2 regions of the Modestobacter sp. NPDC049651 genome follow, and region 2 is predicted to be linked to the other one. Evidence: predicted binding sites of a transcription regulator. Region 2 holds the regulator's gene; the other holds the start of a gene.
What was found. Region 2 encodes LexA, which represses DNA repair genes until DNA is damaged. Its sites were predicted from a motif close to TCGAACANNTGTTCGA; they were not measured.
Positions count from the first base shown of each region.

Region 1 (5,364 bases), on a different contig from region 2:
CGTCGGGGTCGGCGAGCACGGCCGCCGCGGTGGCCGGGCGGGCGCCGAGCCGTTCGAGGGCGCGGCGGGCGGCCCCGGTGGTGGCGGCGGGGTCGGCGATGCGCAGGCCCAGCGGCGCGAGCCGGGCGGCAGGCAGCGTCTCGTCGGTCAGCAGCACCCCGGCGGGGGTCTGCGCGGTGCGGCCGTCGGCCAGCGGGACGGGCAGCGCGGCGAGCTCGTCGCGGTCGGCGTCGGCGAACGCGGCGTAGAGCGCGGCCCACCACTGCGGCGGCCGCTGCACCGACCGCACCGCCTCGACCACCTCGGCCAGGCCGGCGTGGCGGACACCGAGGACTGCTCGCACCGGGGCGTCGGCACGCCGGGACCAGCCGTCGGGGAGCAGGCCGGGCAGCACCCCGGTGAGCGCGGCGACCCGCTCGGGCGTGGGGTTGTCGAGGGCGACGGCGCGGTCGGGGCGCTGGGGTGCGTCCTCGGGGTCGGCGGCGGGGAGCCACTCCCGCGCGCGGAGCCGGTCGAGCACCGCGGCGCACAGCTCGGCGTCCAGCTCAGCGGCGGCCAGGCCCGCCCGCGGGACCAGCGCCAGCAGCGCCGGGTCGGCCGGCAGCGCGGTGAGCAGCTCCGTGTAGCCGGCCGCCGCGACGTCGACGAGGTGCGCGGTGACCGCGCCGGGCGCCACGTGCCGGCGGTCGGGGCCGAGCGGGAAGGGCGCGATCAGCCGGACCGGCAGCGACAGCGGCTCGTCGCTCGGCGTCGGCGCGTGCACGACCTGCCGGCCGGGCAGCGGCTGCGGCCGGCCGTCGGCGTCGACCGGGACGGCCCAGGTGACGGTGTAGCCGCGGCGGTCGCGCTCCTCGACCGGGCGGTCGGCGAGCAGTTCGGCGGGCAGCTCGCCGTCGGCGGTGGTGACGCGCCAGGTGGTGACCGTGCCACCGTCGGTCAGCTCGGTGCGGTCGCCGGTGGTGTGGCGGCTGATCGTGCGCTCGGCGCCGTCGAGGACCACCTCGACGTCCGCAAGCTCCGGGAGGGCGAGGAGCAGCTCGGCGTCGAGGTCGTGGAGCGCGGCGCGGACGCTCTCCCGAGCGCCCGGTCGCAGCGGGAGGACGACCTCGGTGGCGAAGCCGGCGGGTGGGCGGCCGTCGGTGGCGAAGGGCAGCCGGAGGACCGGGACGGCGCCGTCGCGGCGGGCGAGCTCGTCGGCGAGCTGCGGGACCTGCGCGACGGCCGCGCGGGTGTCGTCGGCGCTGAAGCGGACGGAGCGGTCGGTGGAGTGGACGGCGGGCGCGTCGGTGACGGCGAGGACGGCCGCGAAGCCGACGCCGAACCGGCCGACGGTGGCGCCCTCGCGCTTCGAAGAGGCGCGGAGGGTGGCGAGCGCCTCGACGCCGGCGTCGTCGAGCGGGGCGCCGGTGTTGGCGGCGCGGAGGGTGTCACCGTCGAGGGTCAGCCGGAGCCGGCCGGGGGCGCCGGCGCGGGCGGCGGCGTCGGCGGCGTTCTGCGCGAGCTCGACGAGCAGGCGGTCGCGGTAGCCGCCGCGGACCAGGTCCTCCTCGGCGTTGGCGTCCTCGCGGAAGCGGGCCGGGGAGTCGGTCCAGGCGGCGAGCACCCGCCGGCGCAGCTCAGCGGGATCGGGCACCCGCGCAGCATCCCACCGGGCGAGCGCGGGCACCGCCCGTCGGCCGGCAGCGCAGGCTCATGGGCGGCCGCGCCTCCAGAGCGAGCGCCGGGGACGCCGGACCGGCGCTGGGGCTGCGGGCGCCCAGTCGACGTACCAGCCGGTCTCGTCATCGGGGTCCGTGGCCGACACGTGGACGACGTGACCGGCGGGGGCGAGGAGCCCCAGCGCGTCGTCGGCAACTCCGCGGCCCAGCTCGAGCGCGGCGTACGGATCCGGAGCGGGCACCTCGAACGTGACGTGGAGCAGGGCACGGTCGCGCTGGTCAACCCAGACGCACTGCTCTTCCTCATCGGGCCGGAACCCGTCGAATCGTTCGAGGACCGAGTCGTCCAGCGGCTCGACCGCGCGCACGTCGACGCCGACGCACCACCGAGGCATACGGACAGTGTCGGCACCTCGTCTCCAGGTTTCCTCGGGTCAGCAGCGCGGTCCGTCCCGTCCGCCGATGAGGGGACCAATGAGGATCTCGGTGCCGTCGGGCCGATAGGTGCGCCATCGACCGCCGGGATCTCGCTCGACGGTGAACCCGTGATGCACCTTGGTGTGGTGCCGTTCGCACAACAGGGCTGAGTTCTCGAGGCCGGTCTCACCGCCGTTGATCCAGTGCACGAGGTGGTGCACATCGGCCCACCAGTGCGGTGCGCCGCAGCCGGCGAACACGCAGGTCTTGTCCCGAGCGACGACCGCCCGACGCAGTCCCGCCGGGACGATCCGGTGCTTTCGCCCGTAGTCCAACGGCGTCCCGTCCGGACCCATCACCACCCGGGAGACCACCGCGTCGCAGGCCAGCCACCGGGCCCGCGCGGCAGAGATCTGCGCCCCGAACCCCATCGTCGTCGTCTGGGCGCCGGTCGACGGGTCGATCAGGTCCTCCAGCGCCACCTGGACGACGACGTGCGGCTTCTCCCCACGCAGCACCGGCAGCTGGCCACCGGCGAGCTGGTTGTCCGCGATCTGCACCAATGCGTCCGCCTGCTGCTGAACCCGCGTGCGGGTGTCGCCCTTCGGCCGGTCGGCCTGAACCTGCGACTCCAGGGCGGCCTGCACCTTCTCACTGGCCACCGCGTCCAGGTCCCACCTGCCGGTCGTGCTGCCATCGGCGTGCTTGACGATCCGCAACGACCGCACCTCGGTCGGGTCAGGCTCGGGACCGTCGGGGTCCAGCGCAGCCTCGAACGCCTGCACCGCGACCTTCAGCGCCTCGTGGGAGGACTCGCGCGCCACTCGCGCCCACGCCTCGTCGAAGGCGGACAGGTCGATGCCCTGCGCCGCAGCGGCGGCGATCTCCTTCGGTCCCACCGCGTCGGCGATCACGTCCACCTGCGCCGCGCTGATCGAACCCTCGGCAAACCCGGCCGCCACCAGCGGGAAGGACGGCAGCGTCCGCCCGGCCCGGGTCAGCTTTGACGCGTCGTTCGCCGACATGCGCTGGTGCCCGACCAGCCACGACCGCATCGACTTCAAGCCATCGCGCTCCGGCGCCTGCGTGGTCTCCGCGTGCCGCACGGTGCGGGTCAGCTCCGCGGCGACCATGTTCCCCGCCGCCACCAGCAGCGCCGTCCGGTCCAACGACTCCTCGTCGGTCAGCTCGTGCAGGTCCTGCCGCGAGAGGTCACCGAGCAACGCCAACAGTGCGTGCACGACACCTCCCGACGACTTCGAACGTGTGTACGAAGTCTACCGGAGGAGGACCACCCTCACCAGACGAATCCCCAGGTCAGCCGGCCGATCGGCCGCTCCGTGGTTGCTGTCGGGATGGCGCGCGAGGAAGGCGGGCCGAGGGGGGGGGAGGAGCAGTGCCGACCACGCCCCCTAGCGTCCGGGGCATGGGAACGACAGCAGTGGTCACCGGGGCGGCACGCGGCATCGGCGCCGCCATCGCGCGCAGGCTCCGGGCCGACGGGCACACCGTGGCGGTCCTGGACGTGCTGCGCCCGGAGGACGACGACCTGGCCGCCGTCTGGACCGGGTGCGACGTCACCGAGCCCGACCAGCTCGAGGCGGCGATGACCGCGATCGCGGCGGAGCACGGCGGCATCGACGTCCTGGTGAACAACGCGGGGCTGATCTCGCCGCGCCGCCCCTACACCGAGAGCACCAAGGACGAGCTGCTCCGCTACCTGACCGTCAACGCGGTCGGCTACGCGCTGGCCACCCAGGCCGCGCACCCGCACCTGGTCGCCGGCGACCGGGGCTGCGTGGTCAACGTCGCCTCGCGGACCTTCTTCACCGGCAGCCCCGGCCAGCTCGCGTACGTGGCCAGCAAGGGCGCGGTGATCGGCATGACCCGGGTGCTCGCCCGTGAGCTGGGCGAGCACGGCGTGACCGTGAACGCGGTGATGCCCGGGCAGGTCGCCACCCCGGGCACCGAGCAGTACAACGACGAGGCCGCCTTCGACCGCACGATGGCGCAGCAGGCGATCCGCCGGCGGGTGCAGCCCGACGACCTGGCCGGGCTCGTGTCGTTCCTGGCCGGCCCGGACGCGCGGATGGTCACCGGGCAGACGCTGATCTGCGACGGCGGCGGCCACCTCCATTGAGGCGACCGCCGCCATGGCATCAGAACAGCGGCAGGACCCGGATCAGAGGTACTGGCGCACCAGGATGACCGCGACGCAGGCCGGCTTGGCCGCGCCCTCGACCTCGAAGGTCATCGTGGTCTGCATCTGGATGCCGCCGGCCACCTCGGTGACCGAGTCGACGACGGCCGAGGCGCGCACCTTGCTGCCCACCGGCACCGGCGAGGGGAAGCGCACCTTCTCGGTGCCGTAGTTGACGCCCATGCCGAAGCCGGTGATCTTCATCATCTGCGGCATGAACAGCGGGGTCAGAGACAGCGTCAGGTAGCCGTGCGCGATCGGCCCGCCGAAGGGGCTCTCCTTGGTCGCGCGCTCGACGTCGACGTGGATCCACTGGTGGTCACCGGTCGCGTCGGCGAACTGGTTGACCTTCTCCTGGGTGATCTCGACCCAGTCGGAGGGGCCGAGCTGCTTGCCCACGAGGGACTTGGCGCCCTCGACGCCGTCGACGGTGAGGGGGGTGGTCATCGGACCTCCTGGTCGGTGGCGACCAGCCCGGTCGGCTGGTCGGGGGTGGGGACGACGGCGATCCGCTTGGCCCAGGCGAGGTCGGCCTTGCCCGACGGGCTGCGCTGGAGCTGGTCGACGACGACGAGGTCACGCGGGCGCTTGTGGTCGGCCAGCCTCTCACCGACGAACGCGCGCGCCTCCTCGGTGGTCAGGGTCGCACCCGGGTGGAGCGCGACGACGGCGACGATCCGGGAGCCCCAGCGCTCGTCGGGTGCACCGACGACCATCGCGTCGCGGACCGCCGGGTGGGTGAGCAGCAGCTGCTCGACCTCCTCGGCGAACACCTTCTCGCCGCCGGTGTTGATCACCCGGCTGCCGCGGCCCTGGAAGACGACGGTGCCGTCGGCCTCCAGGCTGGCCATGTCGCCGGGCACGACCCAGCGGCGGCCCTCGTACTCGCGGAAGACCGCCGCGGTGGCGGTGTCGTCACCGGAGTAGCCGATGGTCTCCATCGCCGGGGCGGCGAGGAAGCCGACCTGACCGGAGCCGGGGACGACGTCGTGGCCCTCGTCGTCGATCACCCGGGCGCCGGGGGCGAGCCGGAAGCGGGCGGTCGTCGCCTCGTCGCCGCGGCGGGTCTCGGCGATCGCGAACGGGCCG
Region 1 is NZ_JBFAOG010000019.1:13,505-18,868, reverse strand. It holds gene AB0J00_RS19530 (hypothetical protein) at 1-1,633, opposite strand, end outside; gene AB0J00_RS19525 (hypothetical protein) at 1,691-2,026, opposite strand; gene AB0J00_RS19520 (DUF222 domain-containing protein) at 2,093-3,244, opposite strand; gene AB0J00_RS19515 (SDR family oxidoreductase) at 3,502-4,215, shown strand; gene AB0J00_RS19510 (MaoC family dehydratase) at 4,258-4,722, opposite strand; gene AB0J00_RS19505 (AMP-binding protein) at 4,719-5,364, opposite strand, start outside.
Region 1: AB0J00_RS19520 (DUF222 domain-containing protein) is a predicted target of LexA. The motif match lies at 3,334-3,349, and genes of this name have one in related genera.

Region 2 (5,364 bases):
CGGAGGCGGTGCCACCGGAGCCGCGGAGCAGCTCCTTGGAGGAGCGGATGCGGGAGAGGTTCAGGCCGGCGCCCGAGCCGCCCTTGAAGATCAGGCCCTCTTCGCGGTACCAGTTCAGGATCGAGTCCATCGAGTCGTCGACGGCGAGGATGAAGCAGGCGCTGACCTGCTGCGGCGACGCGGTGCCGACGTTGAACCAGACGGGCGAGTTGAAGCTGAAGTACTGGTGCAGCAGCATCCAGGTCAGCTCCTGCTCGAACACCTCGGCGTCGCCCTCGGAGGCGAAGTAGCCGTTCTCGCGCCCGGCCTCGCCGTAGGTGAGCACCACCCGGTCGATGAGCTGCCGCAGGCTGGTCTCGCGCTGCGGGGTGCCGACCGCGCCACGGAAGTACTTCGTGGTGACGATGTTGGTGGCGTTGATGCTCCACTCGGCGGGGAACTCCACACCGCGCTGCTCGAAGTTGATCGAGCCGTCCCGCCAGTTGGTCATGACGACGTCGCGGCGCTCCCAGACGACCTCGTCGTACGGGTGCACCCCGGCGGTCGTGAAGACGCGCTTGACCTTCAGGCCCTTCCCCCGGGCAGGCGCCTTGCCGCCGCGACGCGCACGGGTGGCGGTGAGACGGTCTTCGGTCTCGGTCATGAGTGGTGGATCTCCCTCGTGGGCTGCAGCGGGGGAAGCGCCGCGGTGGGTGTGCCTGACTGGTGTAGCGGGTGGTGCTGACAGTTCTGCGGTGCTGGCGTGCTGGTGCTGCGGATCAGGGGGAGGCGGCGCTGCCTCCGGAGGCGGACGGGTTCCGCCCCCCTCCCCGCCGGCGCGGGGCCGGCACGTCGGGCTGCATGCCCGGCAGCGGCGGGGTGCCGGCGGTGAGGTGCCGGGCCCGCAGCTCGCTGATCTCCTTCTCGAAGTCCTCGATGGAGTCGAAGGCGCGGTAGACGCTCGCGAAGCGCAGGTAGGCGACCTCGTCGAGCTCGCGCAGCGGCCGCAGGATCGCCAGCCCGACCTCGTGGGCGGGCACCTCGGCGGCGCCGCTGGCCCGGATGGCGTCCTCGACCTGCTGGGCCAGCTGCTGGAGCTGGTCCTCCTCGACCGGCCGGCCCTGGCAGGCGCGGCGCACGCCGGCCACCACCTTGGAGCGGTTGAACGGCTCGGTCACCCCGCTGCGCTTGACGACGGCGAGCACGGCCTCCTCGACCGTGGTGAACCGGCGGCCGCAGCCGGGGCACGACCGGCGCCGGCGTGTGGTGGCGCCGTCGTCGATCTCCCGGGAGTCGACGACGCGGCTGTCCGGGTTGTGGCAGAAGGGGCAGCGCACGCCGAGCTCCTCTCGTCAGGGTGTCGCGCCCGCCTGCCGAGGACCCCGGGGAGGGCGGACGACGGTGGGCCGGCGGACCGCTCCTGTGGACTGCCCCGGGGACATCCGGTGGATGCGGCGGGGAGAACGTGTGGAGCGGGTGTGGATGTCTTACAGCCGTGTAAGCACTAGATGTTGTGGTGGAACCGTAAGCGAACCCCCATAGAGGGTGCAAGCCCGACGCGGCGTGTCCTGTTCCACTGGTGCACGACCGACCCGCGGGCCCCCACCGGCCCCACCCGTCGCGCCGCAACAGGCAGGTGCTGACGAGCCGTCAGGGCCCCGCTCGGCAGGACTCGCACACGCACTCGGAGAACGACAGGCGAGCACGCGACGCCGACCGCAGGGGGCGGACCGGAGCGGCGGGTGGGGTTCCCGGGCGGTGGTGGCACGCCCGGTGGTCGAGCGACCGGGGTCAGGGCAGGCGGAGGACCTGACCGGCCTGCACCTGACCGCCGGTCAGGTGGTTGAGGCCGGCGATCGCGTCGACCACCGAGCGGCGCTCCTCGTGCGGGGCGACGTCGCCGGCGATCGACCACAACGTGTCGCCCGGCTCCACGACGACGGTGGCGGAGCCGGCCAGGCGGAGCCCGCCGTCGCCCTCGCCCAGCAGCATGCCCGCGGCCACGGCGGCGATCGCCAGGCCGATGACGACCAGCAACGTGCCGAGCACGCGCCGACCCCGCCGGGTCAGCCGCAGCGGCGCGGGCGCACCGACGGCCCACTCCCCCGGCGCGCCGGCGACGACCGGGCGGCGCCCCCCGCGGACCGCACGCCCGCCCGGCACCGCGTCGGCGCCGACGCGACGCCGGCCCGGACGGGCGGCGCCGCGGCGACCGGCCGGGCCCACCGGCTGCGGACCGCGGCCGGCACCCGCCCCGGGGCGCCCGACCACCGACGGCCGGAGGGTGCGGCCGTCGGCCGGGCTCGTCGCGGTCTGCTGCACGCGGTGCTGCACGGTGGCCATCGCACGTACTCCTCGTCTCGGCTGGGTGCCGGGTTCCTGCTCGTCTCAGGACGCCCCTCCGACCGGCCGGTCAGCGGACCGAACCGACCCGGAAGTCGAACGCCTGTTCGAATCGAACGTCTGTGCGATGTCTACCGCAGGCCGCCGACAAAAACACCCCCGACACGGCAACGTCTTCGAACGTGTGTTTGAACGATCGGGCCGGGACCGCTACCGTGACCTCGACACCCGGGCGCCCCCGCCCGCGGCCGCTCGCGTCGGGCTCCGCTCCCGTCAGGCCGTGGCACGGGCGGCGACCGGAGCGGCGAGCAGGACCCGGGGCCGGCCGACGGGCCCGGGGACACGTGGTTGCGGGGGCCCGCAACCGGCGAGGAGGAGACATGGCCGTCGACAGCCGGACCCCAGGCGGCACCTCACGCCGACGCGCGGCGTCCCAGCCTGAGGGCGAAGCCACCACCGCGGGCGCTGCGGTGCGCGAGTTCCCCGACCGCGGCGAGGCCGGCGACGGGCTCACCCAGCGGCAGCGCCGGGTGCTCGAGGTCATCCGCGACTCGATCGAGCGCCGGGGCTACCCGCCCTCGGTCCGGGAGATCGGCGAGGCCGTCGGCCTGTCCTCGGCCTCCTCGGTCGCCCACCAGCTGTCGGTGCTGCAGCGCAAGGGCTGGCTGCGTCGCGACCCCAACCGCCCCCGGGCGCTCGACGTCCGGATGCCCGGTGACGGTTCCGGTGCCGCCGAGGCGTCCCCCACGGCGCTCGCCGCCGGCAGCCCGACCTCCGGGGTCGACGAGGCGCAGGCCCCCGCGCCCACCTACGTGCCGCTGGTCGGGCGGATCGCCGCCGGCGGGCCGGTGCTCGCCGAGCAGGCGGTCGAGGACGTCTTCCCGCTCCCCCGAGAGCTGGTCGGCGAGGGCACGCTGTTCATGCTCAAGGTCACCGGGGACTCGATGGTCGAGGCGGCGATCTGCGACGGCGACTGGGTCGTGGTGCGGCAGCAGCCCACCGCGGAGAACGGCGAGATCGTCGCGGCGATGATCGACGGCGAGGCCACCGTGAAGACCTACAAGCGGCGCGACGGCCACGTCTGGCTCATGCCGCACAACCCGGCCTACGAGCCGATCCCCGGTGACGACGCGACCGTGCTCGGCCGGGTCGTCACCGTCCTCCGCCGCGTCTGACGACGGATCCCGTCGCGGGGGCCCGCGCCCGTTCGGCGCGGGCCCCGGAGCGGAGACCCGCGAGGGTCAGGGCTCCGGAGCGGCCGTCCTCCGGCGACGGAGGCGGCTCCCCGCCCAGACCACCACCGCGGCGAGCACCGCGGCGATGACCGCGGCCGGCACCCACGGGGCCGGGTCCGAGGACGGGCTCTCCGCGGCCGCGCCCTTCGCCGCCGCCGACTGCCCCGCCGGCGGGGCGATCGGCGCCTGCGCCGGCAGCACGGTCACCGCGGCCGGCAGCCCCTCGCTGGAGACCACCAGGTCGCGGTTGTTCTCCCCGAAGGTGATCGCCTCACCCTGCGGCGAGTCCGGCAGCGCCACCCGGGTCGGGGTGCCCTGCAGTGCGCCGGCGACGTCCGAGCCCTCCAGCGGCCAGACGTAGGCGTCGGTGTACGTGCGCAGCGCGATGAGCGCCCCGTCGGCGGAGACCGCGCCGCCGGTCACCAGCAGCTGTCCGGCGCGGCCCACCGGGCCGCCGGGCGTGCCGGTGAGGGTGAACCCGAGGTCGGCGACCTTGCTCATCGGCACGGTGGCGCCGTCGGTGAGCGGGGCGTCGGGCCGGTAGACCGAGCTGGCGCCGAGCACCTCCTTGGTCACCAGGTACGGCGTGCCGTCAGGAGCGAGCAGCAGGGCCTCGGCGTCGTGCGGACCGTCGGGGTAGGTCATCCGGGTGACCGCGGTCGTGCCGTCGGGGTGCAGCGCGATCATGGCGACCGTCGCGCGCTGTGCCCGGTTGTCCCCGGCGTCCTCGATCCACACCGTGCCGTCGGCGGCGAGCGCCATGTCCTCGGGGTCGTAGGGGTCCACCTCGCCGGTCCTCACCTCGGCCACCTGGCACCGCTCGTCGAGCACGTACACCTCGACCCGGTCGCCGCCGTCGTCCATGGCGAGCAGGGCACTGCCGGCACCGGCCAGACCGGACAGCTCGGCCAGCCGGTCGTCGGTGATCTCGCACCGGGTGGTCGGGGCGCCGTAGGCGGCGGCGCTCTCCGCAGCGGCAGGCCCCAGCGGCAGCACGGCACCGGCGAGCGCCAGCGGCGCGCTCAGCAGGACGGCAGGACGCAGCCGCCGGACGGCGCGCGGACGCCGGCCGGCAGGGTCACTCGGGAGGGCGGCCTGCGCGCGCACGTACCCAGCGTGACAGCAGCACGTCGTCCAGTGCATGCACCACGCCCAGCAGCAGGATGCCGACGGCGGCCCCCACCACGGCGTCGGTGACCCAGTGGAAGTCGAGCACCACCATCGCCACGCCCGCGACCGCCGGTCCGACCACGCTGAGCACCCAGGCGATCCGCTGCACCCGGCCGGGCAGCTCGAACTGCACCGCCTGCCAGCGCGCGACGCCCCACATGAGCACCGCGTTGGCCACGTGCCCGGAGGGGTAGCTCTCGCCGCCCAGGTGGAAGAACGAGCCCGGGTAGCGGGGCGCGGTGCGGCCCATCCCCCACTTGAACGCGTAGACCACGGCGGTGAGGAGGGCCAGTGCGACCACGACCCGCACCAGCGGCAGCAGCGTCCGGCGGCGCCAGGCCAGCCAGCCGACCAGCCCGGCGAGCACCGCGAGGATGAAGCCGCGGCCACCGGCCTGGGTGAACACCCAGAACACGGGATAGACCGCCGAGTGCCGCAGGCCCCAGTCGTCGACGATCTCGGAGACCCGCAGGTCCATCCGCTCCAGCCGGCCCCGGCCCAGCAGGTCCAGGGTCACGCCCGCGGTGACGAGGGCCGCGAGGACGAGCAACCACCACGGCGGCCGCCCGACCCCGATCACCGGGTGCGGGCGGGACGCCGGCACCTCCCCGGCGGGCTCCACCGCCCGCCGCACCGC
Region 2 is NZ_JBFAOG010000018.1:58,361-63,724, reverse strand. It holds gene AB0J00_RS19360 (vitamin B12-dependent ribonucleotide reductase) at 1-643, opposite strand, end outside; gene nrdR (transcriptional regulator NrdR) at 759-1,316, opposite strand; gene AB0J00_RS19350 (LysM peptidoglycan-binding domain-containing protein) at 1,771-2,322, opposite strand; gene lexA (transcriptional repressor LexA) at 2,793-3,497, shown strand; gene AB0J00_RS19340 (hypothetical protein) at 3,564-4,664, opposite strand; gene AB0J00_RS19335 (phosphatase PAP2 family protein) at 4,636-5,364, opposite strand, start outside.